DNA from 2 places in the uncultured Salinibacterium sp. genome. Region 2 is predicted to be linked to the other one. Evidence: riboswitches for the same ligand, from Rfam matches in the RefSeq annotation. Region 2 holds a riboswitch; the other holds the start of a gene.
What was found. A riboswitch is a leader RNA that binds a small molecule or an ion and turns the genes downstream of it on or off. The one in region 2 is predicted to bind glycine.
Positions count from the first base shown of each region.

Region 1: linked by a shared signal. The riboswitch ahead of AACZ26_RS12330 (L-serine ammonia-lyase) and the one ahead of gcvT (glycine cleavage system aminomethyltransferase GcvT) in region 2 are both predicted to bind glycine.

Region 1 covers NZ_CAXBBH010000003.1:224,859-230,628, forward strand. Annotated here, with positions in the region: gene rsgA (ribosome small subunit-dependent GTPase A) at 1-32, shown strand, start outside; gene AACZ26_RS12310 (inositol monophosphatase family protein) at 35-826, shown strand; gene AACZ26_RS12315 (septum formation family protein) at 941-1,441, shown strand; gene AACZ26_RS12320 (alpha/beta fold hydrolase) at 1,585-2,826, shown strand; gene AACZ26_RS12325 (siderophore-interacting protein) at 2,945-3,772, shown strand; glycine riboswitch at 3,847-3,942, shown strand; gene AACZ26_RS12330 (L-serine ammonia-lyase) at 4,090-5,538, shown strand; gene AACZ26_RS12335 (pyrimidine reductase family protein) at 5,535-5,770, opposite strand, start outside.
Region 2 covers NZ_CAXBBH010000002.1:445,762-451,531, forward strand. Annotated here, with positions in the region: gene AACZ26_RS10530 (ornithine cyclodeaminase) at 1-610, opposite strand, end outside; gene AACZ26_RS10535 (Lrp/AsnC family transcriptional regulator) at 742-1,173, shown strand; glycine riboswitch at 1,321-1,443, shown strand; gene gcvT (glycine cleavage system aminomethyltransferase GcvT) at 1,583-2,740, shown strand; gene gcvH (glycine cleavage system protein GcvH) at 2,743-3,114, shown strand; gene gcvP (aminomethyl-transferring glycine dehydrogenase) at 3,114-5,770, shown strand, end outside.

The DNA of each region.
Region 1 (5,770 bases), on a different contig from region 2:
TCATTACGACTCTCGGTTCCGCTAGCGTGTAGTCGTGACCGAATACACTCTCGCCGACGATCTTTCCCTCGCCCTCGCCCTCGCGGGTGATGCAGACCTCATTTCGCTCGATCGCTTCAACGCCCTCGATCTTGAGGTCACGACGAAGCCGGACCGCACGCCAGTGACGGATGCTGACAAGGCAGTCGAGCGGAGCATTCGTGCCGGTATTGCTGCTGCTCGCCCGGGCGATTCAATTCTGGGAGAAGAGTACGGCGAGGCCGGTGACTCGAGCCGTCAGTGGATCATCGACCCCATCGATGGCACGTCGAATTTTCTTCGCGGAGTCCCGATCTGGGGAACGCTGATTTCGCTTGTCATCGACGGCGTTCCGGAGGTTGGCGTGGTGAGTTCTCCCGCCCTCGGCAAGCGCTGGTGGGCCGCTACGGGGCACGGCGCTTTCGCGCAGGCTCGCGATGGTGAAGCGCAGCAGCTAGCTGTCAGCAAGGTCGCGAGTATGGCTGCGGCGTCCATTAGCTACAACAGCCTGTCGGGCTGGGATGGCGAAGGCCGCCTCGACGCGGCTGTCGCGCTCACTCGAGCAACCTGGCGCTCGCGCGCAATCGGCGACATGTGGGCCTATATGTTGCTCGCCGAAGGTGCGCTCGACGTTGTGGGTGAGTTCGATCTCAAGCCCTATGACATGGCGGCACTCATCCCGATCGTGCACGAAGCCGGTGGCCGTTTCACGTCCATCGACGGTGAAGACGGGCCGTGGCATGGCAGTGCACTTGCCACAAACGGCATTCTTCATAACGATTTGTTGAATTTTCTTCGATCTCACTGAGTTGTCACCTCCCCCCGCTAGCTGTGAAAAGGCTGGATTCAGTAGGCTTGGCTAGCACGAAGCGCTACACAACGAATCGAAGCGCGACAAATCTCAAGAAAGAGACCTACTTTTATGACGACAGAGACAATCTGGCGCCGAACGATCGCAATCTCTGCTGTCGCCGCTGCCGCGGTGGCCCTCAGCGGGTGCAGCATCCTGAATCAAGTAACGAATCAGATCAGCGACGCTGTTGACTCCGGCAATGGAACAACTCAAGACATTTTCAGCCTCGTCATTGGTGACTGCGAAGTTGGCAACCAAGATGGCGGAGAGGTTTCCAGCACGAAGACGGTCGATTGCGCCGAACCCCATGACGCCGAAGTTTATGCGGCTTCGTACCTTGCCGAAGGCGACTTCCCCGGCGACGCTGTCATCCAAGAACAAGCAACCAATGACTGCTATGCCGAGTACAGCACGTTTATGGGCGTCGAATACGATGATTCCGTTTACGACTTCTCGTGGTACTACCCGACCGAAGGCAGCTGGGCTGAGGGCGACCGCGAAATTCTCTGCCTCGTGTATGACCCTTCTGGTGACCAGATCTCAGGTTCACTGGCAAACTCTGGGCTGTAGCTGACGCGTGAGGGCGGCCGGCGAAGAGGTTCTCTTCACCGGCCGTTCTCCCGTTAAGGGAGATAACGACGCCTGCCTGAGCATTGCGCTCTAGGCTCGCATACGAAACGCTGGGAGCAGCAGAGATCAAGGGGTGTGCGCGCATGAAGATTGAATTTCCGGGTTCGAACGGCACCATGCTTGCTGCCCGCCTCGACCTTCCCGAGGGAACGCCGTCGGCGTTCGCGCTCTTTGCCCATTGCTTCACGTGTTCGAAGGAATCTTTCGCTGCCTCGCGCATTTCGCGCGCTCTCGTTGACTACGGCATTGCTGTCCTGCGCTTCGACTTCACCGGACTCGGTGGATCAGACGGAGATTTCTCGAATACCAATTTCAGCTCGAACATCGATGACATCGTTGCTGCCACCGAGTATCTCCAGGAGAACTACCGCGCGCCAACGATTCTCATCGGCCACTCTTTGGGCGGCGCCGCCGTGCTTGCAGCGACCCATCGTGTGCCATCGACGCGTGCGGTTGTGACCCTCGGCAGCCCAAGCGATCCAGCGCACGTTAGCAACCTCTTCGCTCATGCGAATGCCGAAATCGTTGCCGAGGGTGAAGCAACAGTTCAGTTGGGCGGGCGCCCGTTTCGCATCCGCAAACAACTTCTTGACGATGTCGCGGCTCAACCGCAAAGCGAACGCCTGCGCAACTTGGATGCCGCACTGCTCGTGCTTCACTCCCCCGTTGATCAGACGGTCGGAATCGACAACGCCCGCGAAATTTTCGATGCTGCCAGACATCCGAAGTCTTTCGTAGCCCTGGATGAGGCCGACCATCTCCTGAGTGACCGCGAGGATGCAAGCTTTGCAGCGAGCATGATCGCTGCCTGGGCGGCACGCTACGCCTTCGACCGCACCGATAAAACAGTGAACCCAAGCAAAGTAGCCCCGAGCGCAGAGGTCACTACCGACGGAAGCGCTGTGATCGTTACCGAGAGCGGGCCAGCGCGCTATGAGCAGCGCGTCTTTGCGTCCGGCCACGAGATAATCTCTGATGAGCCAGCACCACTCAGCGAGAACCATGGCCCTGCACCCTATGACCTGATTTTGGCGGGGCTCGGCAGCTGCACCTCAATCACGATTCGGATGTATGCGGACCGAAAGAAGATTCCTCTCACGGGGGTGAGTGTGCGTCTCACTCGCGAACGGATCAAGGCGGCTGACTGCGATCACTGCGCCTCGACCGAGGGCATGGTCGAACATTTCACTCGCGAGCTGAGTTTCACCGGTGACCTGAGTAACGAGCAGCGCGACTCTCTCGTCGCGATCGCCGCCAAGTGCCCTGTGCACCGCTCACTCGAGGGAGAGATTTCGATCACCACGAGTCTGGCAACGAGTAGTTAGCTCGGCGATCCAAACATTCCAAGGTGCCTCTCGGTAGCCCTCTCAGCATCCGCGCGATAAGGTTGTTAGGTAAGCCTAACTTCCTATCGAAATGAGCTGGCGTCCGCGCCCACTACCTATGACTCTTGAACGTGAATCCGTCAGACACACTCTTGCTATTCGCCAGCTCACCGTGAGCTCAGTGACCTACCCGGCACCGTCAATCGCGCGAATAACCGTGAGCGGTGACGAGCTCGAGGGCTTCATCAGTAGCGGCCCCGCCGATCACGTCAAGGTCTTCTTTCCCGACCCTAAGACCGGCGTGCTCACTGCTCCTGCGATGACCGCTGAAGGACTCAAGCGCCCCGGCAAAGGCAAAGTCATCTCCCGCGACTACACTCCCCTCGGATTCCGCAGCCACGATGGGCACCACGAACTCGATATTGACTTCGTGGTGCATGGGGACGAAGGCCCCGCCTCCGCGTGGGCCAGCAAGGCCGCCGCGGGCGACGCGATCGTGGTTGCAGGCCCACGCGGCTCAAAGCTTCTCCCCCAGGGCGCAACCCACGTCATCCTGATTGCCGACGAAACAGCGTTGCCCGCTGTTTCACGCTGGATCGACATGCTTCCCCCGTCAGTGCAGATCACAGCCCTGTTCGACGTCGCAGACGACAGCGTCGAATCGTACTTCAGCGCTGAACACAAGGCACGCATGTCTGCCGAATGGTTCTACCGTCACGACGGTCTCGGTCAGCTGGATGCTGCCTTACGGGCGATGGGAGAGATTGGCGAGACGACGTTCGTGTTCATGGCTGGCGAAGCCACTACCCTCGTACCGCTGCGCCGCTATCTGCGCCGCGAGTTAGGGCTGCCCAAGCATCAGGTCGCAGCAGATGGCTACTGGCGTCGTGGTGTTACTGATGCTGACCACCACGCCCCGATTGACCCAGCCGATCCCGAAGACTAGATCGGCCAGAAGACCATTCTCTGAGGGTGGTTCTGGGGTCGAGTGTATGCTGAGGGGCACAAGTGAACAGCCGTCATACCGCTGCGGGAGAGCCCTTCCGATCGTTGGTTGGCGCCGTAGGAGCAAACCCTCTCCGGGAATCTCTCAGGCACCAGTACCGCAGCAGTTAGGCAACTCTGAAAAGTAGTCGGCCCAGTCCGACTCGCCGACGGGGCAACGCGACGCCACAAGCGAGCGGAAACTCTCAGGCCCGATACAGAGCGGAGAGGACTCAACGATCCCCGCACGATGCTGTGCGGTGAAGAAATGGAGTCACCGTGGCCATTCGCAATCTGACCCCCACCACTGAAGTACCTACTCCTTCACTCGAAGAGGTACCTCTGAGCAGCTTCGACCTGTTTACGGTCGGCATTGGCCCGTCGAGCTCACACACGGTGGGGCCGATGCGCGCTGCTGCTTCGTTTGCGGCCGACCTTGCTGAGCATGGGATGCTCGACGCCGTCGCTACCGTCAACGTCAGACTTTATGGTTCCCTCGCCGCCACCGGTGCGGGCCACGGCACGATGAGCGCTGTCCTGATCGGCTTGGAGGGAAATCTTCCCGATCAGGTTCTCCCCGATGCGATGGAAGAGCTTCTCGCGCGAGTTGAGGACACCGGGATCCTTCGCTTGGCGGCGCATCACGAGGTGCCGCTGCGCGAGGCGGATATCGCTCTTCACCCGCTCACGGTTCTCGACGGCCACCCCAACGGAATGCGCTTTGCTGCGCTCACGACTGATGGCTCTCCAGTTCTCGAGGCTACGTACTTTTCCATTGGCGGCGGCTTCATCTATCGTGAGGGCGACAACCGCGACGGCAGCAACGGCATCGATCACGTTGCCGACCCGCTCCCTTTTCGCACGGCAGCGCAACTGTTGGAGCACTGCCGTAACGAGGGCTTGCCGTTCAGCGGTGTGATGCTGCGCAACGAACTGTCTCGACGCTCAGAGGCTGACGTGCGGGCAGGTCTGCTGCACATCCGCGATGTCATGGACGAGTGCAAGAACAACAGCTTGGAACGCACCGGAAACCTCCCCGGCACTCTCAACGTACGACGCCGCGCACCTGATTGGCATGCCCGCCTTCGTGCAGAAGATCCCCACCGCGATCCCGCGTTCTGGCAAGAATGGGTGAACCTAGTCGCGCTGGCGGTCAATGAAGAGAACGCTTCGGGCGGCCGCGTCGTCACAGCTCCCACGAACGGAGCCGCGGGAATCATCCCTGCTGTGCTTTTCTATGCAACCCATTACGCCCCCGGAATGAAGGATGCCAGCCAAGCGACGAAGGATGACGCCACTGTCCGTTTCCTGCTCGCCAGCGCCGCCGTGGGAGTGCTCTACAAGCGCATGGCATCAATCTCAGGCGCCGAGGTTGGATGCCAAGGCGAGGTCGGCTCGGCCTCCTCGATGGCTGCTGCTGGGCTCGCCGAGATCCTCGGCGGAACTCCTGAGCAGGTGGAGAACGCCGCCGAAATCGCCATGGAGCACAATCTCGGGCTTACCTGCGACCCTATCGGCGGGCTTGTACAAATACCGTGCATCGAACGCAACGCAATCGCCGCGGCTAAAGCCATCAACGCCGCCAAAATGGCCCTGTGGGGCGATGGCACCCATCGCGTGTCTCTCGACGAAGTCATCATTACGATGGCGGAGACGGGCAAAGACATGAGCTCACGCTACAAAGAGACATCGATGGGCGGTCTGGCCGTCAACGTCGTCGAGTGCTAGGCGCGAACGTAACGCAGCAGCAGGGAGCCATCCGGAGCGCTGAATGCGTGGCCCAAGGTCATGTCTTGTGGAGTCGCGTCTGCGGCATCCACGATTCGTCGAGCGGACCCGCCCTCCAGCCTCGGGCTGATCGTCAGGCATAGTTCGTCGACTACTCCTTGAGCGATCATCGTCGCGAACAGCGTCGGCCCGCCTTCACTGTGTACCTGAGGATAGCCGCGCTCAGCCAGCA
Region 2 (5,770 bases):
TGTCTGCGGTGCAGGTCGTGACGATATCGGCCCCGGCAGCGGCATCCGCAGCGGAGGTGGCCCGCACGATTTCGAAACCGAGCGGTTCAATGTTGCGGATGAACTTGTCGAGAGCTGCCGGGTCGGTGTCCCACACGCGCAGGCGTGTGATGCCGAGCCCTGCCCGAAAACCGAGCGCCTGGAACTCTGACTGAGTGCCGGTGCCGATGAGGGCGAGCACGCTCGAGTCGGGGCGTGCGAGCGCCCGCGCAGCCAAGACGGAGGTTGCTGAAGTGCGCAGTGCAGTCAGCAGTGTCATCTCCGAGAGGAAGGTCGGGTAGCCGTTGTCGACACGGGCAAGCATCCCGAGGGCCGTCACGGTTTGGAACCCGAGAGCGGGGTTCGAGGGGTGCCCATTCACATACTTAAAGGCATAGGTTTCGCCGTCACTCGTGGGCATGAGCTCGATGACTCCCTCAGGGGAGTGCGCGGCTACACGGGGGCTCTTGTCGAACTGCTGCCACTTGGCGTAATCCTGCTCAAGGTAGCTGACGATACCCATAATGATTGGCTCGATGCCGGTGTCGGCGATCCAGCGGCTCATGTTGTTGACGTCTACGTAGTGAACCATGGTCACTCCTTTCGTTGCAGTATTACTAGTCCCCACGTTACGAATGTGCACTATGTAGTTACAACTCGCAGTTGACGCGAATATTGACCAATAAATGTGCAAAACTAACGATGCACTTATACACTTTGTGCATGTCTCAACTGGATGATCTCGACCGCCGTCTCCTCGCCGCCCTGCGCGCTGATGCGCGCGAGTCAGTGGCCAGTCTTGCGCGCCGACTCGATGTCACTCGAGCGACCGTAACGAGTCGTATTGACCGCCTCGTCAGCAACGGCACCGTGCTCGGTTTTTCGATCCGAGTTCGCGAAGATCGCGACCCCTCGACCATCCGCGCCATCTCCTTTATCGAGGTAGAAGGGCGATCGACGGATGCCGTCATCCGCAAGTTGCGGGGACTACCCGAGATCCACGAACTCCACACCACGAACGGTGCTTGGGACCTCGTGGCCGACATCCGCACCGACAGCCTCAGCAACTTCGACCGGGTGCTGGCTCGCATGCGCAATGTCGAAGGCGTCGTCAATAGCGAGACGAGCCTGCTGCTCAGCTCCGCGCTGCTGTAGACCGCCGCACTGCTGTAGCCCGCCGAGTTGTAGACCGCCGCACTACCAGTCGCTCGAAAGGCACGAATTGGCGGGGGTCGACGCGCAGAACGGCGCGAGCATCCGCCCCACATTGCTATGCTGAGAGGACAACTGAACATCGGGCCGCAACACGATGCGGGAGAGCCGGGCAGCAGCGCTAATTCAACAGTCGTTGAGCAGCGTCGAGCACGGCACCGAAGGAGCAAGCCTCCCCGCCAATCTCTCAGGTTCATGTACCGCATCGCACTGGCCACTCTGGAAAGAGAACCTCGCATCACCCTGAGGTTCCGCCGACGGTGAAAGCTCACTAGATTCATAGTGTGTGAAGCTCTCAGGCTCATCACAGAGGGGGAGTTCTATTCACTAGCCCACGCGCCAGGAGAACTCCGTGTCCGATGAATCAACCTCGTCAGCATCACCCGCTGACTCTTCACCTGCCTCGGTGAAGTACTCGCCGTTGCACAGCATCCACGAAGAGCTGGGTGCTGCTTTTACTGATTTCGCTGGCTGGATGATGCCGGTGCGATACAGCTCAGATCTCGCCGAGCATCACGCTGTGCGCACTGCCGCAGGCATCTTCGATATTTCGCACATGGCAGAGATTCACGTGCGCGGCGCCGAGGCGGGTGCCTACCTCGACTTCGCGCTCGCCGGAAAGCTCTCAGGCATTGCTCTCGCACAAGCGAAGTACAGTCTGCTGCTGAACGAAGCGGGCGGCATTATTGACGACCTCGTCACGTACCGCCTAGCCGATGACCACTTCCTCGTTGTTGCGAACGCGGGCAACCGTTTCGCTGCGGCAACGGCGCTCACCGAACGCGCTGAGGGCTTCGATGTTGCGGTCACCGACGAGAGCGACGACTACGCGCTCATCGCCGTGCAGGGTCCCGTTTCACGGGCGATCCTCGAAGCGACTGCCGGTCTCACCGGTTTTGCGACGCCGCTCGATGAACTCAAGTACTACCGCAAGACAGCTGCCACCTTCAACGGCACCGACCTCATCATTGGCCGCACGGGCTACACGGGCGAAGACGGTTTCGAGCTGTACATTCATGCGGATGCCGCAGCCGACCTGTGGGCCGCGCTCACGGTTGCCGGCTCACCACTCGGTCTCGTGCCCGCGGGTCTCGCGTGCCGAGACACTCTCCGCCTTGAAGCGGGCATGCCGCTGTACGGTCACGAGCTCAACCTCAGCACCTTCCCCGTGCAGGCCGGGCTTGGCCGTGTTGTCGCGCTCAGCAAAGAGGGCGACTTTGTGGGCCGCAGCGCAATCGAAGCCGGGCCGGATGCCGGTGCTCGTGTTCTCGTCGGTCTCGCCGCTGAGGGCCGCCGCGCCGGTCGCGCGGACTACCTGCTCTTCCACGGTGACAAAGAAGTCGGCGTCATTACCTCGGGTGCGCTTTCGCCAACCCTGGGCCATCCGATCGCTATGGCTTACGTCGATCCTGACGTGAGTGAGGTCGGCACCGAGCTTCACATTGATGTGCGGGGCAGTCGCATTGCTGCATCCGTTGTTTCCCTACCCTTCTATAAAAGAGAGGCCTGATCATGGCTGAGAAGAGCGAATTGCAGTACACCGCCGAGCACGAGTGGGTGCTGGTTGACGGAAACGTCGCGACTGTCGGAATCACCGATTTCGCCGCAGGCAAGCTGGGCGACATCGTTTTCGTTGATCTCCCCAAGGTCGGCGACACCGTTGCCGAGGGCAAGATTGTCGGCGAGATCGAATCGACCAAGTCGGTTGGCGAACTCTTCGCCCCCGTTGCCGGAACCGTCGTTGAATCCAATGACGCTGTTGCCGACAGCCCAGAACTCGTCAACAGCGACCCCTTCGGTGAAGGCTGGCTCGTGAAGATCGAGTTCTCCGAACTCCCGTCGATGCTCAGCCTCGACGAATACACCGCACTGACAGGCGAGTAATGCCCAACACGATTATCAGCGGCACTTTCGCCGACCGTCACATCGGCACGGATGCTGCCGCTCAGGCGAGCATGCTCGCCGCCGTCGGCTACGACAGCCTTGAAGCGCTCGTGGATGCCGCGGTTCCGCCCGCGATTCACCAGACTCCGGTCGTGAACTCCACGATCCCGGCTCCCGCTTCGGAACGCGAAGCGCTCGCCGAACTGCGGGCTCTCGCTGGCGCGAACAAGGTTCGCCGCAGCATGATCGGGCTTGGCTACTACGACACCATCACGCCCGCTGTTATCAAGCGCAATGTGCTCGAGAACCCGAGCTGGTACACGGCCTACACGCCCTACCAGCCGGAGATCTCGCAGGGTCGCCTTGAGGCGCTCATCAACTTCCAGACGATGGTTGCTGACCTCGCCGGCATGACGACGACGAATGCGTCGATGCTCGATGAAGGCACATCGGCTGTCGAGGGAATGTTGCTTGCTCGCCGCGCTGCCCGGGTGGAGTCGAACGTCTTCATCGTCGATGCAGACACTCTTCCTCAGACCAAGGCTCTGCTCGCGAACCGCGCGGAGGCTGTCGGGATTGAGCTTGTTGAGCTTGACTTGGCGGCGTTGGGTGCGAACCCTGAGCTGCCGGAATGCTTCGGCGCGCTCATCCAGTACCCGGGTGCTTCGGGTCTTGTCTGGGATTCGAGCGAGGTAATCGCTGCGGTCAAGGCTCACGGCGGACTCGCTATTGTCGCCGCTGACCTGCTCGCGCTCACTCTTCTTAAGTCGCCTGGCGAGCTCGGCGCAGACGTCGCCGTCGGAACCACGCAGCGTTTCGGCGTTCCGATGGGCTTTGGCGGACCGCACGCCGGCTACATGTCGGTGCGCAAGGGCCTCGAACGTCAGCTGCCCGGCCGTCTCGTTGGAGTGTCTCAGGATGCCGCTGGCGATCCCGCCTACCGGCTCTCGCTGCAGGCTCGCGAGCAGCACATCCGTCGTGAGAAGGCGACCTCCAACATCTGTACCGCTCAGGTTCTGCTCGCGGTCATGGCATCGATGTACGCCGTCTACCACGGACCTCAGGGCCTCAAGCGGATCGCTCAGCGCATTCACCAAGACACCGCGCAGTTCGCCGCTCGCTTGACCGCTGCCGGCTACACGGTGGAGAACAGCACCTTCTTCGACACCCTTTCGGTGACCAAGAAGGGACAGGCTCACGCGATCGCCGCGAAGGCTCTCGAGAGCGACATCCTGCTCTATGTCGTGGATGCTGACACTGTTCGTTTGAGCTTTGACGAAGTATCGACGCAGCCCTACGAGGGTATTTTCGCGGCTCAGAAGAACGACCTAGCGAAGGCTTTTGGGCTGGATGCTGGCTTCGCGTATAGCCCCGACGACGACAGCATTCCCGCCGACCTCAACCGCACGAGTGAGTACCTCGCGCACCCGGTGTTCAACACGCACCGCTCGGAAACGAGCATGATGCGCTACCTCAAGTACCTCGCCGACAAAGATTATGCGCTCGACCGTGGCATGATTCCGCTGGGCTCGTGCACCATGAAGCTCAACGCGGCGACCGAGATGGAAGCCGTGAGCTGGCCGGAGTTTGCGGGCATCCACCCCTTCGCTCCCGCGGAAGACGTGGCCGGGTACATGGTCATGATTTCGCATTTGGAGTCGTGGCTTGCTGAAGTCACCGGTTACGACACCGCGTCACTACAGCCGAACGCCGGCAGCCAGGGTGAGCTCGCTGGACTGCTCGCGATTCGTGGTTACCACCGCGCGAACGGCGATTTCGATCGCACGATTTGCCTCATTCCTTCAAGCGCCCACGGCACCAACGCGGCCAGCGCAGTGCTTGCAGGGATGCGCGTCGTCGTCGTGGCCTGTGACGAACTCGGCAACGTTGACCTCGGCGACTTGCGTGCCAAGATCACCGAGCACGCGAGTGAAATCGCGGCGCTCATGATCACCTACCCCTCCACCCACGGTGTCTACGAGCATGAAGTGCGTGAAATCACGCAGGCAGTTCACGACGCTGGTGGACAGGTGTACGTTGATGGTGCCAATCTCAACGCCCTGCTCGGCTACGCGCGCTTCGGTGACTTCGGCGGAGACGTCAGCCACCTCAACCTGCACAAGACCTTCTGCATCCCGCACGGTGGCGGCGGGCCCGGCGTTGGTCCGGTCGTTGCGAAAGCACACCTCGCCGCGTTCTTGCCTGGGCACCCGATGGCGCAGAGCCAGCAGCATCCTGCTTTCGACATGCAGACCGGTGAAGCCGGACCGTATGTTCACAGTGGGGGAGCGGTCAGCGCTGCGCCCTACGGTAGCCCGAGCATCTTGCCCATCACGTGGGCCTACGTGCGCATGATGGGTTCGGCAGGCCTCAAGGCTGCCACCGGTGCCGCTGTTCTCGCGGCCAACTATGTCGCTGTTCGACTGCGCGAGCACTACCCGGTGCTGTACGCGGGAGACAACGGTCTTGTAGCTCACGAGTGCATCCTCGACCTGCGTCCCCTCAAGGAGGCCACGGGGATCGACAACAACGACGTCGCCAAGCGTCTCATCGACTACGGGTTCCACGCTCCGACGATGTCGTTCCCGGTGTCGGGCACGCTCATGGTTGAACCGACCGAGAGCGAAGACCTCGCCGAGCTCGATCGTTTCATCGA